3 linked regions of the Celeribacter indicus genome follow. The protein of the gene in region 3 interacts with the protein of the main gene of each other region in a pairwise test. Links are inferred from orthologs where the notes say so. Each region holds a gene or a part of one and is shown on either strand. Other genes may lie near its edges.

Region 1 (5,668 bases), 240 kb from region 3 along the record:
CGCGCCGCCCATGGAAAACTCGCCGAAGAAGGGCTGCACGTCGCGGATCGCGGTGTTGCCCTTCGATCCGGCGGTGGAATAGCGCACATGGCCGATGCCGATGGAGCCGGGCAGGGTTTCCATCACCTCCTGAGAGGTGAAGTTGTCGCGCACATAGCCGAAGCGGCGGGCGGAGTGGAAACCCGCCTCCGGGTCATAGGTGACGATGCCGCCCGCTTCCTGCCCGCGGTGTTGCAGCGCGTGCAGGCCGAGTGCGACGAAGGAGGCCGCGTCGGTCACGCCGATCGCGCCGAAGACGCCGCATTCCTCCTTGAGCTTGTCATCGTCGAAAGGGTGAGACGGGGGCATTGTGCGCATCAAGCCGGGCTCCGAATCCATTGAGGATGTTTCGCCCCCCCTTTAAGCGCTATCGGACCGAGTGTCACGAAAGGATCACAGGGGACGGGATCACAACCGCGCGGTCGGCGCGTGTGGGCGGCGGACAGAGGTGGTTTCGCCCGCTTCCGGTGCAGGCCGGCGCCGGGCCGGTCCCCCCGGCGGGTCTGTTACTGCTCGATCGCGCAGGTCGCCACGAGCGCCTCGTAGCGCTGGGTAACCCAGCCGGGCGCGTCGTCGGGCAGCGTCTCGTCGAGCTTGTCGGAGGAGCGGGCAAAGACCTTTGCGGTGCGGGAATTCTCCAGCACCGGGATCGGATCGCCGGTGGACACGCGGTCCACGATCACCAGGGCGATGGCGACGAGGACGATCCCGCGCAGCACGCCGAAGAGGAAGCCGAGGCCCTGGTCGATCCCGCCGAGCGCCGAACGCTGCACCGCCGAGGAAAACAGCGGGGTGAACAGCGACACGACGATGAGCGCGAGGGCGAAGACCGCGAAGAAGCCGGTGATCACCGAGAGTTCGCAGGAGCCGGAGATGTAATCGCCGAGATAGGGCACTTCCTTGACCAGCGGCACGGCCTGCGGGGCAAAGATATAGCCGAGGATCGCGGCGACGATCCATCCCGCGATCGCCATCCCCTCGCGCACGAAGCCGCGGGAATAGGCGAGAAGGGCCGAGACCACGATGACCAGCGCGACGATGCCGTCGATGAGTGTGAAACCTTCCATTGGCCCTCTGCCTCTCTCTTTTCCTCTTGGACCGGGCCTAGCCCGCGCCGAAAACCTCGCCGACGAACCCGATCAGATCGCCCATCTGGCGGATATCCACGCCGCTCTTTTCGCCCGCCTTCGAGCGCGCCGGCATGATGGCCGATGAAAAACCAAGTTTTTTCGCTTCTTTCAACCTGTTTTCGGTCTGACCCACGGGACGCAGGCTGCCGGAAAGGGAAAGTTCCCCGAAAACCACACAGTCCTTCGGAAGTGCCGCATCCTCGCGCGCCGACAGGAGCGCGGCGGCGACCGCGAGGTCGGCGGCGGGTTCGGAGACCTTCATCCCGCCCGCGACATTGAGATAGACGTCGAGCCCGGCAAAGGGGATGCCGCAGCGCGCCTCGAGCACGGCGAGGATCATGGCCAGCCGCGATCCGTCCCAGCCGACCACGGTGCGCCGCGCCTGGGCATGCGGGGAAGGGGCCACAAGCGCCTGGAATTCCACGAGAACCGGCCGCGTTCCCTCGATCCCGGCAAAGACGACGGAGCCCGGCGCGGGCGTGTCGCGCTCCGACAGGAACAGCGCCGAAGGGTTCGTCACCTCGCTGAGCCCGTCGCCCGTCATCTCGAACACACCGATCTCATGGGCGGGTCCGAAGCGGTTCTTCACCGCGCGCAACAGCCGGAACTGGTGCCCGCGCTCGCCCTCGAAATAGAGCACGGTGTCGACCATGTGCTCCACCACGCGCGGCCCGGCGAGCTGGCCCTCCTTGGTCACATGGCCGACGAGCATCACCGAAACGCCGCGCGATTTCGCGAAGGTCACAAGCTCGTGTGCCGCCGCGCGCACCTGGCTCACCGAGCCCGGCGCGCTCTCCACATTGTCCGCCCACATCGTCTGGATGGAATCGATGATGACGAGATCGGGCGCCTCCGCCTCGAGCGTCGTGAGGATGTCGCGCAGGTTGGTCTCCGCCCCGAGCTTCACCGCCGCCTCGCCGAGCCCGAGCCGCTGCGCACGCATCCTCACCTGCGCCGCCGCCTCCTCGCCGGAGATGTAGATCACCTTGAGCCCCGCGCCCGCGAACCGCGCCGCCGCCTGCAACAGCAGCGTCGACTTGCCGATCCCCGGATCGCCGCCCACGAGGATGGCCGAGGCCGGCACCAGCCCGCCGCCCAGCACCCGGTCGAATTCCCCGAGCCCCGAGGAGGTGCGCGGCGGCGGCGCGTCCCTGGCCGACAGGTTCGACAGCGTGATCTCCCGGCCGCGCAGGCCGCCCAGCGTCTTGCCCGCCGGACCCGCCTGCGACAGCGGCTTCTCCTCGGAGATCGTGTTCCATTCGCCGCAGCCGTCGCACCGGCCCGACCATTTCGTCGTCACCGCGCCGCAGGTCGAACAGACGAAATTCTTCTGTGCCCTTGCCATGCCCGCCTCTCTTTTCGTTCTTGCTTCGTTCTAATCCGCCGTACCGGTCCCGCGCAAGCCCCGCGGCTTTTTGCTGCTGAAAATACTCAATCCGAGGCTCGCCAGCACGCAGAAGGTGAACAGGTAGAGCCCCCAGCCCACCTCCAGCCGCCCGACGCCGAGCCCCTTCGCCACGGTGATGTAGATCGCGACGAGGAACACATCCGCCATGCCGAGCCGCCCGAGGTGGAAGAGCCAGGGCTTCGCGCCCGCGGGCAGGCGCCCGGCGAGCAGCGCGTCGAGCGCGAGCACCTTCGCGACCGGGGCGATCATCGCGAAGAGGATCACCACCAGCGCGAGCGGGATGTCCTTTTCCCACAGGCTCGCGATCCCCGAGAGGACCGAGATCTCCGACAGGCGGAACAGCGGCAACAGCCCCGCCTTGAGGAGCGGTGCGGCCCAGGCGACGGGAAAGAGGAGGAGGAGCGACAGGTTGGCGAGGCGCAGCGGGGTCATCTCCGACAGATGGGCCCGGCGAGGCGGCGGCGCAAGCGGCTATCGCACCGCCGCACAAGCGGCTGGCGCACCGCCGCGCAGGCGGCTATCGCACCGCCGCGCAGGCGGCTATCGCAAAGTCTCGATCGGCCCTTCCGCGGAGCCGGTGATGAACTGGTGCAGATAGGGATCTTCGGCCGTGTCCATCTGCGACACCGGTCCGTGCCAGCGGATCTTGCCCCGGTGCAGCATCGCCACCTTGTCGGCGATGGCCCGCACGGAGGTCATGTCATGGGTGATCGTCAGGGCGGTGGCGCCCATTTCCGTCACGATCTCGCGGATCAGGTCGTTGATCACGCCCGACATGATCGGGTCGAGCCCGGTGGTCGGCTCGTCGAAGAAGATGATTTCCGGATCGGCGGCGATGGCGCGGGCGAGGCCCACGCGCTTCTGCATCCCGCCCGAGAGTTCCGCCGGGAAGAGGTCGGCCACGTCGGGGCCGAGCCCGACGCGGCGCAGCTTTTCCACCGCGATTTCCCGCGCCTCCGCCCTGGGCCGCTTGAGCGAGCCGCGCAGCAGGCGGAAGGCGACGTTCTGCCAGACCGGCAGGCTGTCGAACAGCGCCGATCCCTGGAACAGCATGCCGAAGCGCGCGAGGAAGGCGTCGCGGTCGCCGGTCCGCGTCACGTCCTCGCCATCCACGAGGATCGTGCCGCTGTCGGGGGTGATCAGGCCGAGGATACATTTCAGCATCACCGATTTCCCGGTGCCCGATCCGCCGATGATGACACAGCTTTCGCCCTTGGCGACGCCGAGGTTGACGCCCCGCAGGATGTCCTTCGGACCGAAGGATTTATGCACGTCCCGGAGTTCGATCATGTCGCGAAGAAGGCCTGTGTGAGAAGGAAGTTCGCCGCGAGGATCAGCACGGCGGAGGCGACCACCGAGCTTTTCGTGGCCTGCCCGACACCCTGCGCCCCGCGGCCCGACTGCATGCCGTAATAGCAGCCCATGAGGGTCGCGATCGTGCCGAAGGCCGCGCCCTTCACGAGGGAGGAGACGATGTCGGAGCTCTCGAGGAAATTGATGGTGTTCTTGAGGTAGGTGGCGGAGTTGAAGCCGAGCGACTGGGTGGAGACGAACCAGCCGCCGAACACCCCGATCACGTCGCCCACCGCCACCAGCAGCGGCACGGTCACGAGGCCGGCGAAGACGCGCGGGGCGGTCAGGTATTTCATCGGATGGGTGGAGAGGGTCACGAGCGCGTCGATCTGTTCGGTGACCTTCATCGTCGCGATCTCCGCGGCGATGGAGGAGGTGACGCGCGCGGCCATCATCAGCCCGACCATCACCGGCCCGAGTTCGCGCACCACGCCGAGGGCCACGATCTGCGGCACGACCTGTTCGGCGGAAAAGCGCGAGCCGCCGGCATAGATCTGGAGCGCGAGCGCCCCGCCGGTGAAGACGGCGGTCAGGCCGACGACGGGGAGCGAGAGGTAGCCCACATGCAGGAGCGCATGGAGGATCTCGCGCATGTAGATCGGCGGGGTGAGGATATGGCGCAGCGTCGCCAGCGCAAAGATCGTCACCCGCCCCATCGACGCGAGAGCGGAGAGCACGGCCCGCCCGAGGGCGGCGAGGAGGCGCGCGAGGAGCTTCATCCGAGATACCGCCGCTGGTAGCGGCGCCCGAGGGAGGTGAGGATCTCGTAGCCGATCGTGCCCGCGATCTGGGCGAGATCGTCCACCGTCTGATGCGCGCAGAGCAGGTCGAGCGAGCGCGGGACATGGTCGAGATGGGTGATGTCCACCGTGATCAGGTCCATCGAGACCCGGCCGACCAGCGGGCAGGGGGTGGTGCCGTCGAACATCATCGCCTTGCCGGAGATATGCCGCGTGATGCCGTCGCCGTAGCCTGCCGAAACGGTGGCGATGCGCGCGGGCGCCTCGGCGGTCCAGGTGTTCCCGTAGCCCACGGTTTCGCCGGCGGCCACGTCGCGGGCCTGGATGACCGGACATTCCACGCGCACGACGGGCCTCGCCTCCTCGAAGGGCAGGCCGCCATACATGCCGATCCCGGCGCGGACCACGTCGAAGTGATAGGCCGGGCCGAGCAGCACGCCCCCCGTCGCCGCGAGCGAGCGGCGCACCGGCAGGCCGTCGGTCATCGCGCAAAAGGCCGTGCGCTGCTGTTCGTTCATCGGGTGGTCGGGCTCGTCGGCGCAGGCGAGATGGCTCATCAAGAGGTCCGGCTTGGCCTTCATCACCAGGTCGCGCACCGCGTCCCATTCGGAGGGCTCGAGCCCGAGCCGGTTCATCCCGCTGTCGAGCTGGATGCCGAAGCCCGCGCCGGGAAGCGCCTCGAAATGGCGGGTGATCTGGTCGAGGGAATTGAGCATCGGGACGAGCGCCATGTCGGCCATCATGTCGGTGTCGCCCGCCATGTGGCCGCCGAGCACGCCGATCCAGGGCGAGGGGCCGACGGCCTGGCGCAGTTCGACGCCTTCCTCGGCGGTGGCGACGAAGAAGCTGTTCGCCCCCGCCTTTTGCAGCGCGCGCGCCGCCTTGCCGAGGCCGAGCCCGTAGGCATTCGCCTTCACCACCGCGGCGGTTTCCGTCCCGGTGCCGGAGCGGCGGTCGAGGGCGCGCCAGTTGTCGGCGAGCGCGGTCAGGTCGATATG
Region 2 (5,548 bases), 2.0 Mb from region 3 along the record:
CATCCGCTCCGAATTGCGCGGCAAAGCCATCCCGCACTTCGGCGAGCGCCTCCATGTCGATGTCGGCGAGCATGACACAGGCGCCTTCCGTGAGATAGCGTGCGGCCGTTGCCGCCCCGATGCCGCCCGCGCCGCCAGTGATGAGCGCCACACGACCGGCCAGGCTCTTGGGTTTGGGCATGCGTTGCAGCTTTGCCTCTTCGAGGAGCCAATATTCGATGTCGAAGGCTTCCTGTTCCGGCAGGCCGCGATATTCGGACACCGCAGAGGAACCGCGCATCACGTTGATCGCATTCACGTAGAACTCGCCGGAAATCCGTGCGGTGGCGCGATCCTTGGCAAAGGTGATCATGCCGACGCCGGGGATCAGGTAGACGACCGCATTCGGATCGCGCAGGGCAGGCGAATTATCGTGTTTGCAGCGCTCGTAATAGGCTGCGTAGTCGTCGCGGTAGGCCGCAATTTGCGCGTCGAGACCGTCGAGCACCTCGTCGATATTGTTCTTCGCGGGATCGAAGTCGATCACCAGCGGCCGGATCTTCGTGCGCAGGAAATGATCGGGGCAGGAGGTGCCCAGAGCGGCCAGATCACGCATGTTCTTCGCGTTGACAAATTCGAGCACCGTTTCGCTGTCCTCGAAATTACCGACCATATGCTGGGCGCCCGAAACATAACCACGGATCACGGGCATCAGTTTCGCGGCCACCTCACGACGGGTCTCGGGGGCGAGGCTTTCGTGTATTGCACCACCAAAGGCCGGGATGTCCGCCGTCTTTTCCTCGAAATAGGCGATGGCCTTGTTGATGATCTCCAGCGTCAGCTCGTAGCAGGCCTTCGCATCGTCATCCCAGGTGAACAGCCCGTGGCTCTCGAGTACGACGCCCTTCGCTTCGGGGTTCTTAAGGCAGAAATCCTCAAGCCACAGGCCCAGCTCGTAGCCCGGTTTCTTCCACGGAAGCCAGCCGATCTCCTCGCCGAAAATCTCCTGCGTGAGTGCCTTGGAATCCTTCGAGGCGGCAATGGCGATGATTGCATCCGGGTGCATGTGATCGACGTGCCTTTTCGGCACATAGGCGTGCAGGGGCGTGTCGATGGAGGCCGCGCGCGGGTTCAGGTTGAACGTGCAATGAGGCAGGTAGCCGACCATCTCGTCCTCGAACGCGACGCCGCGATATTTGCCCTTGAGAGCGCGTAGCTTGTCCATGTAGAGCGTTGCGAACCCGTCCATCCTGATGGAGCCGACGTCGCCGCCGGAGCCTTTGACCCAGAGAACTTCGGTCTCTTCACCGGTCAACGGGTCGATTTCCGTGACTTTCGCAGAGGTGTTGCCGCCGCCGTAATTGGTCACGCGCTTGTCCGAGCCGAGAAGGTTGGAGCGGTACAGAAGTTTCTCCGGTTCGCTCATCGTTTCCGCTTTGGCGTCATCCCAGAGCGATGCAAGCCGCGAGGTTGCGGATGTCATGGTGATCTCCTCCCGATCCTCAGATAATGGGTAGTTTCGTATTGCCTGTTAACACTGTGCAGCGCGCGCGCTGTTGTCAATCATAAATGATCATTGTCGATCATAATGCAGGTGCAGAATGATTTTTATGACATAATATGATTGACAATGATCGTTTCCCTGCGGCACTCTTGAATTCAGAGGAGGACACCCATGCATGAAAAGGAACGCCACGAGATTATCCTGTCTGCCGTTCAGGACCGGCCGGTTGTGACGGTGGTGGAGCTTTGTGGCCTCACGGGCGCGTCGGAGGCGACCATCCGCCGGGATATCGCGGCATTGCATGTCGCCAAGCGCCTGCGCCGGGTGCGGGGCGGGGCGGAAGCTCTGGCGCCGAACCCGTTTCCCGGACTGGCGGGGCGGACCTTCGCGGTGAACGAAACAATCAACATCAAGCAAAAGCAGGCAATTGCCCGCGCGGCGGTGGACCTGTGCGCGGATGGGGATCCGATCATCATCAATGGCGGTACGACGACGTTCCAGATGGTACATCCGCTGGCGACACGCCGCTGCCAGGTGTTCACAAACTCCTTTCCTATCGCGGAACATCTTCTGAAAAATTCGAAGAATTCAGTGCTTATCTCGGGGGGCGTGATCTACCGTGAGCAGAACATCGTGCTGTCTCCCTTCGACAATGACGTGACGCGGAATTTCTATGCGCGGCGCATGTTCATGGGCGCGCAAGGAGTTGCGCCTCTTGGCGTGATGGAGGCGGACCCGCTCCTCATCCAGGCCGAACACAAGCTGATCGGGCAGGCGGATGAAATCGTGCTGCTGGTGGATTCGACGAAATTCGAAAGCCGTTCGAGCCTCGTGCTCTGCCCTCTCTCGGAAATCGACGTGCTGATCACCGATGACGGGATCAGCGATCGCGCCGCCGCCATGATCGAAGCGGCGGATATCAGACTCATCGTGGCCCCCGCAGGGGGCGCGAGGGAGGAGGAGGCGGCGTCCTGACGCAATCGGCGGGCGCTGCGCAACATGGAGATTCAGGGAGGACTCCACATGAAACTGACCAGACTTCTGACTTCCGTGGCTGTCGCGACCGGGCTGTTTGCCGGGTCTGCATCCGCGGAAGACATGCGTATCGCCCTTGTGGCGAAAGCCCTCGGCATCGGCTTTTTCGAAGCTGCGGCCAAAGGGGCCGAAGAGGCGGCCAGCGAGCTGGGCGATGTCGAGATCATCTATACCGGTCCGACGGATACCACCGCCGAAGGCCAGATCGAGGTGATCAATTCGCTGATCGCGCAGAATGTGGACGCCATCGCCGTGTCCGCCAATGACACCGATGCCCTCGTGCCGACTCTGAAGAAGGCGATGCAGCGCGGCATCACCGTGATTTCCTGGGATTCCGGTGTGGCCGAAGAGGGCCGTCAGATGCACCTCAACCCGTCCTCGAACCCGCTGATCGGCAACATGATCATCAAGCTGGCGGCCGATCACCTGCCGGACGGCGGCGAGGTCGCCGTTCTGTCAGCCACCACCACCTCGACCAACCAGAACATCTGGATCGAGGAGATGAACAAGGCGATGGAAAACTATCCGGGTATCGAGGTGGTGGCGACCGTCTATGGCGACGACCTTGCCGACAAATCCTATCGTGAGGCCACCGGCCTGATGCAGTCCTACCCCGATCTCGACGCGATCATCGCGCCGACGTCGGTGGGGATCGTGGCCGCCGCGCAGGCCGTCGTGGATGCCGGAAAGGTGGGCGAGGTCAATGTCACCGGTCTCGGTCTGCCCTCGGAGATGGCGGGCGCGATCGAGAGCGGAGCGTCCCAGTCCTTCGCCATCTGGAACCCGATCGACCTCGGTTATTCGGCGACCATGATCGCCTACCATCTTGCTAAGGGCGACGCGACCGCCGAGCCCGGCGCGAGCATTCCGATGGGGCGCATGGGCGAGGTCACGCTCGATGACACGACCTCCGGGGCGATGGCCGATCCTTTCGTCTATGACGCGGCCAACATCGCGGATTTCAAGGACATCTTCTAACTCCGGAGATGTCCCAGAGGGGGGCGGCGCCTTTGGGCCATTGGCGCCGCCTCACCTGATTGCAGATATATTGTATCAACGGGCTATGATCATGGGCTCAGACCAGACCAATGCCGTGCCGGTTCTCGCGCTCGACGGCATCACCAAGACCTTTCCGGGGGTGAAGGCGCTCGACGGCGTCGATCTCGAGCTTTTCGCGGGCCGTGTGACCGCGCTGATCGGGGAAAACGGCGCGGGCAAATCCACGGTCGTCAAGATGCTGACCGGCATCTACCAGCCGGACGGCGGGCGGATCCTCATGGACGGACAGGAAGTGAGTTTTGCGACGGCGCAGGCGGCGTCCGCGGCCGGTGTCACGGCGATCCATCAGGAAACCGTGCTCTTCGACGAGCTCTCCGTTGCGGAGAACATCTTTATCGGCCATGCGCCGAAAGGGAAATTCGGTCTCATCGATCGCAAGGCCATGCATGTCGGCGCGCAGCGTATTCTCGATGAAATCGGTGCCAGGATCGATGCGGAGGTGCGCCTCAAGGATCTCGGTATCGCCTCGCGCCACCTTGTCGCCATCGCCCGCGCATTGTCGGTCGAGGCTCGGGTCGTTGTCATGGACGAGCCTACCGCCGCGCTCAGCCGCAAGGAGATCGAGGAACTCTACGCGCTCGTCGAGCAGTTGAAGGCGCAAGGCAAGGCCATCCTGTTCATTTCCCACAAATTCGACGAAATCTTCCGGATCGCCGATCGCTATACGGTTTTTCGCGATGGCCAGTTCATCGGAGCGGGCGAGATGTCGGAGATGGTCGAGTCTGAACTCGTGAAGATGATGGTCGGGCGATCTGTCGACCAGATCTATCCCAAACGCGCCGCCGAGATCGGCGAGGTCGTTCTCACCGTCGCAGGTTACAGTCATCCGACCGAATTCGAAGACATCGGGTTTACGCTGCGACGGGGCGAGATCCTGGGCTTTTACGGCCTCGTCGGGGCGGGGCGATCCGAATTCATGCAAAGCCTGATCGGTGTGACCCGCCCGTCCAAAGGGGCCGTCCGGATCGAGGACAAGGTGCGGGTGATCCGGTCTCCTGCCAATGCAATCGCCGCCGGGATCGTCTACGTGCCTGAGGACCGGGGCAAACAGGGCGCGATCCTCGACATGCCGATCTTCCAGAATGTGACATTGCCCTCACTGTCGCGCCTCTCGAGGAACGGCTTCACCCGGATGGCAGAGGAATTTGCCCTTGCGCGGCGCTACACGGAGCGCCTCGATCTGCGTGCGGCGTCGCTCGATACACCCGTCGGCAGCCTCTCCGGCGGCAATCAGCAGAAGGTGGTGATCGCCAAATGGCTCGCGACGCAACCCAAGGTCATCATCCTCGACGAGCCCACGAAAGGCATTGACATCGGGTCCAAGGCCGCCGTGCATGATTTTATGTCCGAACTGGCCGCCGAAGGACTTTCCGTGATCATGGTCAGTTCCGAAATCCCGGAGATCCTCGGGATGTCTGACCGGATCATCGTGATGCGCGAAGGGCGGATCGTGGCGGAGCTGGAAGGCGACGACATGACCCCGGAAACCCTCGTCCGTCATGCGGCGGGCATTTCACCAAAGGGAGAAGCCGCATGAGCCTCCTGAAATCCCGCGAGGCGATCCTCGTGGCCGCGATCCTCCTGTTGCTCGCCGGCGTGGCGAGCCGTTTTCCCGGATTCATCACTCCGCGCAACCTCGTCGCCGTCTTCACCGATACCGCGCCGCTTGTCATTCTGGCCCTGGGCCAGATGGTCGTTATCCTCACCAGGTCCATCGACCTCTCTGTCGCCGCCAATCTCGCCCTGACGGGGATGGTCTGCGCACTGATCAACGTGTCCTTTCCCGGAGTGCCGGTGGCCGTCCTCATCGCGCTGGCGCTTGGGCTCGGGGCGCTGATGGGAGCGATCAACGGGTTCTTCGTCTGGAAACTTTCCATTCCGCCGATCGTCGTCACGCTGGGCACGATGACAATCTTCCGCGGTGTCATTTTTCTTCTGACCAATGGCAGCTGGGTCAATTCGCATCAGATG
Region 3 (6,229 bases):
ATACCGTTCAGAACGCTTTGAGTTTTCGCGCTTTGGGAGTAAGGTGGATCCGTTCGCCCCCGTCGCCCCGGCCCCCTGAGCCGCGGCGCGCGTGTGAGACAGGACGCAAAGAACAGACTAGAGACAACGCGATGAACGTGTCCAACCGAATGGATCATCTCGACGTGCTTCGGGTGAAGCTCGAAATCCTCAGGCGCGAGCATCGCGACCTCGATGCCGCCATCGAAGCGATGCAGGAGACCGGCCATCTCGACGCGCTCCGGCTCCAGCGCATGAAGAAGCAGAAGCTTGCGCTGAAGGACCGGATCGCCATGATCGAGGACCAGATCACCCCCGACATCATTGCGTAAGCCTCGCGGGCCGTTATAAGTGCACCCCAACACGGGATTGCACGAAGGAAGAGCCAAGTGAGCGTCGATGTCGGCATCATCATGGGCAGCCAGTCGGACTGGCCGACCATGAAACGCGCAGCGGAAATCCTCGGGGATCTGGGCATAGGATACGAGGCGAAAATCGTCTCCGCCCACCGCACCCCCGACCGGCTCTGGAGCTATGGCAAGCAGGCCGCCGGACGCGGGCTCAAGGTGATCATCGCCGGCGCGGGCGGTGCCGCGCACCTGCCGGGCATGATGGCATCGAAAACCCGTGTGCCGGTGATCGGCGTGCCGATCCAGACCCGCGCGCTCTCGGGCGTCGACAGCCTCTATTCCATCGTCCAGATGCCGAAGGGCTTTCCCGTCGCCACCATGGCCATCGGGGAGGCGGGCGCGGCCAATGCGGGGCTGATGGCCGCGGGCATCCTCGCGGTCTCCGATCCGGCGCTGGGTGCGCGGCTCGACGCCTGGCGCGAGGCGCTTTCCGCCTCCATTCCCGACGAGCCCGCCGATGACTGAGCCCCTCCAGCCCGGTGCGACCATCGGCATTCTCGGCGGCGGCCAGCTCGGGCGCATGCTGTCCGTCGCGGCCTCGCGCCTCGGATTCAGGACCTGCATCTTCGAGCCCGGCGGCGACTGCCCGGCGTCCCATGTCGCGCAGTCCCATGTCCGCGCGCCCTACGAGGACGAGGAGGCGCTGCGCCGCTTCGCCGCCTCGGTGGACGTGGTGACCTACGAATTCGAGAACGTGCCGACGTCCGCGCTCGATCTCATCGAATCGCTCGTGCCGATCCGCCCCAACCGCAAGGCGCTCGCCGTGTCGCAGGACCGGCTGACGGAAAAGGCGTTCCTGTCCGGGCTGGGCCTCGCCGTCGCGCCCTATGCCGCGGTGGATGACGAGGTCGACCTGGTGGAGGCCATCGACGAGATTGGCACGCCCGCGATCCTCAAGACCCGCCGCTTCGGCTATGACGGCAAGGGGCAGGCGCGGATCGCCGCGCCGCAGGAGGCACAGGCGGCGCTCGCCGACATGGCCGGTGCCTCCGCGATCCTCGAGGGCTTCGTCGATTTCTCGCACGAGGTCTCGGTGATCGCCGCGCGCGGGCTCGGCGGCGATGTCGCCTGTTTCGATCCGGGCGAGAACGTGCACAAATCCGGCATCCTGCACAAGACCACCGTGCCGGCCCGCCTCACCCCCGCCCAGCGGACCGACGCCGTGCTTCTTGCCGCCAAGATCCTGAACGCGCTCGATTATGTCGGGGTGATGGGAGTGGAGCTCTTTGTCACGACAACCGGGCTCGTGGTGAACGAGATCGCGCCGCGCGTGCACAATTCCGGCCACTGGACGCAGAACGGCTGTGTCATCGACCAGTTCGAACAACATGTCCGCGCCGTCGCCGGCTGGCCGCTTGGCGACGGAAAGCGGCATTCCAACGTCGAGATGCTCAATCTGATCGGTGAGGATGTCGCGCGCATTCCCGATTTCTCCAGGGACGGCTCCGTCGCGATCCACCTCTACGGCAAGGCGGAGGCAAAGCCCGGTCGCAAGATGGGCCATGTGAACCGCCTGCTCGGCCCCGCCGCCTGACCGGCGCGCGCCTCGCGTCAGGTCACGAGGCGTTCGTCGAACCGGCTGTAGGCGAGCGGGTAGATCAGGCGTTGTGACGACATGCCTGTGCCCGGCGCGATCGGATAGAGCGCGGTGAACCGGGCGGCGATCGGTGTTTCGAGCCGCGAGGCGGCGAGCGTGGAGAACCCGAGCCGCCCGAAATAGGCCGGATCTCCGATCACCACCACCGCTTTCGCCCGTTCCCGCCGCGCGTCGTCCAGGCCCTGCGCGACGAGGTCGCGCCCCATCCCGCGCTTGTGATGGCTGGGGGAGATCGCCAGAATCGACAGCGCCCACCAGTCGGCGGGCACGATCATCCGGGCAAAACAGACATAGCCGAGCACCCTGCCGCCTTCGCAGGCAATGCGCTCCATCGCGACCGCCCCCTCCCCGCGCAGCGCGCGTGCGAAACGATACATCTGCGGCCCGTCGAACGTGCTGTCGAGCAGGATCGAAAGCGGCAGGTCGTCGTCGGCGGAGAGGGCGCGCAGATGCATGGCGGATCCCGACAAAGGCTGTCTCTGCGAGACTGCGGACCGGCGGAGCGCCGTGCAAGCCCGCGGCAGGGCATCGCCGCGCCTGCCGCGGAAATCCGCGCCATCTGCTGCAATAGCGGGCACTTTCGGGCCCGAATGAGAAAAGGGCCGCCGAAGGGCGACCCTCTCGTTTTTCCGGCAGGTGCGGGATGTGCCCGCGTCGCGCCCCGAAGGGCGCGCCGCAGTCTTACATCATGCCGCCCATGCCGCCCATGCCGCCCATGTCGGGCATGCCGGCACCGGCGCCTTCCTTGGCCGGCTTGTCGGCGACCATGGCTTCGGTGGTGATCAACAGGCCGGCGACGGAGGCCGCGTCTTCCAGAGCGGTGCGGGTCACTTTCGCCGGGTCGATCACGCCGAACTTGAACATGTCGCCATATTCGTCGGTCTGCGCGTTGTAGCCGAATTTCAGGTCGTTGGATTCGCGGATCTTGCCCGCGACCACGGACCCGTCCACACCGGCGTTTTCCGCGATCTGACGCAGCGGCGCCTCGAGCGCACGGCGCACGATGGCGATACCGGCGTTCTGATCCGGGTTCGCACCGGTGAGGCCGTCGAGCGCCTTCGCACCCTGGACGAGCGCCACGCCACCGCCGACGACGATGCCTTCCTGAACGGCCGCACGGGTCGCGTTCAGCGCGTCGTCCACGCGGTCCTTGCGCTCTTTCACTTCGACCTCGGTCATGCCGCCAACGCGGATGACGGCGACGCCGCCGGCGAGCTTGGCCACACGTTCCTGCAACTTCTCACGGTCGTAGTCGGAGGTGGTTTCCTCGATCTGGGTGCGGATCTGGGCGACGCGCGCCTCGATTTCCGCCTTCTCGCCAGCGCCGTCGACGATGGTGGTCTCGTCCTTGGAGATGGTGATCTTCTTGGCCGAGCCGAGCATGTCCATCGTGACGTTCTCGAGCTTCATGCCCAGATCTTCGGAGATGACCTGGCCGCCGGTCAGGATCGCGATGTCCTGAAGCATGGCTTTACGGCGATCGCCGAAGCCCGGAGCCTTGACAGCCGCGATTTTCAGGCCGCCGCGCAGCTTGTTCACGACGAGGGTCGCGAGCGCTTCGCCTTCCACGTCCTCGGCGATGATGAGGAGCGGTTTCTGCGACTGGATCACCTGCTCGAGCAGCGGAACCATCGGTTGCAGCGAGGAGAGTTTCTTTTCGTGCAGCAGGATGATGGCGTCGTCGAGCTCGGCGATCATCTTGTCGGGGTTGGTCACGAAATAGGGGGACAGGTAGCCACGGTCGAACTGCATGCCCTCGACCACGGTGGTCTCGGTTTCCATGCCCTTGTTCTCTTCGACGGTGATCACGCCGTCATTGCCGACCTTCTGCATCGCGTCGGCGATCTGCTGGCCGATCTCGGCCTCGCCGTTGGCGGAGATGGTGCCGACCTGCGCAACCTCGGCGCTGTCGTTCACCGGACGGGCGGCGGATTTGATCGCGTCGACGACCTTGGAGGTCGCGAGGTCGATGCCGCGCTTCAGGTCCATCGGGTTGAGACCGGCGGCAACCTGCTTGAGGCCTTCCTTGATGATGGCCTGGGCCAGAACGGTCGCGGTGGTGGTGCCGTCGCCGGCCTCGTCATTGGTGCGGGAAGCGACTTCCTTCACCATCTGCGCGCCCATGTTCTCGAACTTGTCCTCGAGCTCGATCTCTTTCGCCACGGACACACCGTCCTTGGTGATGCGCGGGGCGCCGAAGGATTTTTCGAGCACGACATTGCGGCCTTTCGGGCCGAGGGTCACTTTGACGGCGTCCGCGAGGACGTTGACGCCCTTGAGCATGCGGTTGCGGGCGTCGGTATCGAACTTGACGTCTTTAGCCATTGTTCACTCCAATCTGAAGGTTTTCAGGGGGACGTCTCAGGCGATGATGCCGAGAATGTCCGACTCTTTCATGATGAGAAGCTCTTTGCCGTCGAGGGTGACTTCGGTGCCGGACCATTTGCCGAACAGGATCTTGTCGCCTTCTTTCACGGACGGCGCGATCAGCTCGCCGCTGTCCTTGCGCGCACCTTCGCCGACGGCGACGATCTTGCCCTCGGCAGGCTTTTCTTTCGCGCTATCGGGGATGATGAGACCGCCTGCGGTCTTTTCGTCGCTTTCAACACGTTCGACCAGAACACGGTCGTGCAGCGGTTTGAATGCCATCTTGGAGGCTCCTTCGCTCACAGTTTCAGTTGTCGGGGCCGCCCTGTCGGACGGTGGTAAATCGGACGTTAGCACTCATTGGTGGCGAGTGATAACGCCGCATAGTTAGGCAGGGCTCCCGAGGCTGTCAACAGCGCGTGAACGAAAAAATGCACCGCGGGGCGGACGCCGGTGCCGGGGTCACTCCGCCGTGCCGCCACCCGCACCGCGGCCGGCTTCCGTCAGCGCGTAGATCCCCACCGACACCTTCGTGAACCAGCCGTAATGGTTGTCCCGCATCAGCCGCGTCGCCTGCACGACGCCCGTGGCCTGCGCGACCGCCGCGCCCTTTGTCGGACCGTGTTCGGAAAGATGCAAACGACATTTCTCCGCCGCCTGCCGGTAGGCCGTGACCCGCCCACCGGCGCGGGATCCGCCGAGGTTGGGATCGCCCTCCCGCGCGGCGAATTCGCCCAGGAGCCCCCGCGCCTTTCGCGCATTGCGGCGCGGCCGCGTCGCGCCGGGTTCATGATGGAGCTGCACCCCGCCCGTCGCGAGATCGACCGAGAGCACGCCGAGCCCGAGACGCCGGCACAGCCCCAGATTGCCCTTGAACATCCGCCAGCCGGCCCGGCCCCGCCAGCGCGGGACGGCGAGATAGACCTGATCGCTCAGCGCCTGCCGCGCCACGCCCTGTTGCAGCAAGAGAAGGGAAAACCCCGTCTTCAGCTCGACGATCACCGGCGGCGCGCCGTCGCGCAGCGCCACGACATCGGCGTCCTTCACCTCTGCCTTCACCTCGTAGCCGAGGCTTTCGAGAAAGGCCTTCACGGGCAGATAGAGGTCGGTTTCGCGGATCTGGCTCATGCCCCTTCATAGCCGAGCGCCGCGCGGCGAGGAACCCGGCATGCACAGCCGGCGTTGCCTGTTCATGTTGATGACCCTCGCCATACTCGCCGCCGTCAGTGCCGCACTTCTGATCGGGGCGCTCTGGGGTGTCTGGCGTCCGCCGTCCGAGGGCACCGAGGGGTTTCTCATCGCACTGGCGGGCGGCGCACTCATCGTGTCGGTCATGTCCGAACTCGTCGAACCCGCGAGCGAGAAGATCGCCTTCCCCCTGCTCGCCGCCGCACTTTTGGGCGGCGCCGTCTGTTTCGTCCTCGCGGACCGCTACGTGATGAAGAATCTCGGCGCGGAGAGCGGCGGCGGGCTGCTGCTCGCCGTCACGCTCGACGGCATTCCGGAGAATCTCGCGCTCGGCGTGGCGCTGATCGGGGCGGACCCGCTGATGGCGGCCTCGCTTGCGGGCTCGATCTTCCTGTCGAACCTGCCCGAGGCGGCGGGTGGCGCGCGCGGCATGGTCTCCGACGGCATTTCGGGGAGCCGCGTGCTCGCGATCTGGACGGGAACGGCGGTGATCCTCGCCCTCGCGGCGCTGGCGGGCAAGCTCGCGCTGGCCAATGTCGGGGAACAGCCGCTGGCCATCATCCGCACCTTTGCCGGCGGGGTCGTCGCCGCCTCGCTCGCCACGGAGGTCTTCCCGAAGGCCTACAGGGAAGACAAGCTCTGGACCGGC

What was found. The genes of interacting proteins can lie anywhere in the genome.
Region 1: the proteins of groL (region 3) and P73_RS17165 interact in binary tests that used the Escherichia coli proteins (3 or more experiments, as listed by UniProt). The link is inferred for Celeribacter indicus from one-to-one orthologs.
Region 2: the proteins of groL (region 3) and P73_RS08415 interact in binary tests that used the Escherichia coli proteins (3 or more experiments, as listed by UniProt). The link is inferred for Celeribacter indicus from one-to-one orthologs.

The regions. Positions count from the first base shown.
Region 1 is NZ_CP004393.1:3,471,878-3,477,545, reverse strand. What follows is about bases 1,993-4,992. They hold P73_RS17165 (ABC transporter ATP-binding protein), read right to left. Parts: upstream 3,868-4,992; coding sequence 3,118-3,867; downstream 1,993-3,117. Other genes in these bases: alr (alanine racemase), read right to left, coding at 4,646-4,992; P73_RS17160 (MlaE family ABC transporter permease), read right to left, coding at 3,864-4,649; P73_RS17170 (paraquat-inducible protein A), read right to left, coding at 2,545-3,009; radA (DNA repair protein RadA), read right to left, coding at 1,993-2,514. In the rest of the region: purF (amidophosphoribosyltransferase), read right to left, coding at 1-357; P73_RS17180 (CvpA family protein), read right to left, coding at 546-1,106; more of radA, read right to left, coding at 1,144-1,992; more of alr, read right to left, coding at 4,993-5,668. UniProt on the Escherichia coli protein: Part of the ABC transporter complex MlaFEDB, which is involved in a phospholipid transport pathway that maintains lipid asymmetry in the outer membrane by retrograde trafficking of phospholipids from the outer membrane to the inner membrane.
Region 2 is NZ_CP004393.1:1,668,540-1,674,087, forward strand. What follows is about bases 677-3,556. They hold P73_RS08415 (DeoR/GlpR family DNA-binding transcription regulator), read left to right. Parts: upstream 677-1,654; coding sequence 1,655-2,458; downstream 2,459-3,556. Other genes in these bases: P73_RS08410 (bifunctional rhamnulose-1-phosphate aldolase/short-chain dehydrogenase), read right to left, coding at 677-1,462; rhaS (rhamnose ABC transporter substrate-binding protein), read left to right, coding at 2,507-3,496. Outside these bases: more of P73_RS08410, read right to left, coding at 1-676; P73_RS08425 (sugar ABC transporter ATP-binding protein), read left to right, coding at 3,582-5,114; P73_RS08430 (ABC transporter permease), read left to right, coding at 5,111-5,548. UniProt on the Escherichia coli protein: Represses ulaG and the ulaABCDEF operon. Two ulaR binding sites have been identified in each promoter.
Region 3 is NZ_CP004393.1:3,711,322-3,717,550, forward strand. The notes cover bases 2,029-5,006. They hold groL (chaperonin GroEL), read right to left. Parts: upstream 4,351-5,006; coding sequence 2,707-4,350; downstream 2,029-2,706. Other genes in these bases: P73_RS24545 (GNAT family N-acetyltransferase), read right to left, coding at 2,029-2,480; groES (co-chaperone GroES), read right to left, coding at 4,387-4,674; P73_RS18325 (DUF2161 domain-containing phosphodiesterase), read right to left, coding at 4,855-5,006. In the rest of the region: P73_RS18295 (YdcH family protein), read left to right, coding at 132-350; purE (5-(carboxyamino)imidazole ribonucleotide mutase), read left to right, coding at 408-893; P73_RS18305 (5-(carboxyamino)imidazole ribonucleotide synthase), read left to right, coding at 886-1,962; more of P73_RS24545, read right to left, coding at 1,980-2,028; more of P73_RS18325, read right to left, coding at 5,007-5,520; P73_RS18330 (ZIP family metal transporter), read left to right, coding at 5,561-6,229.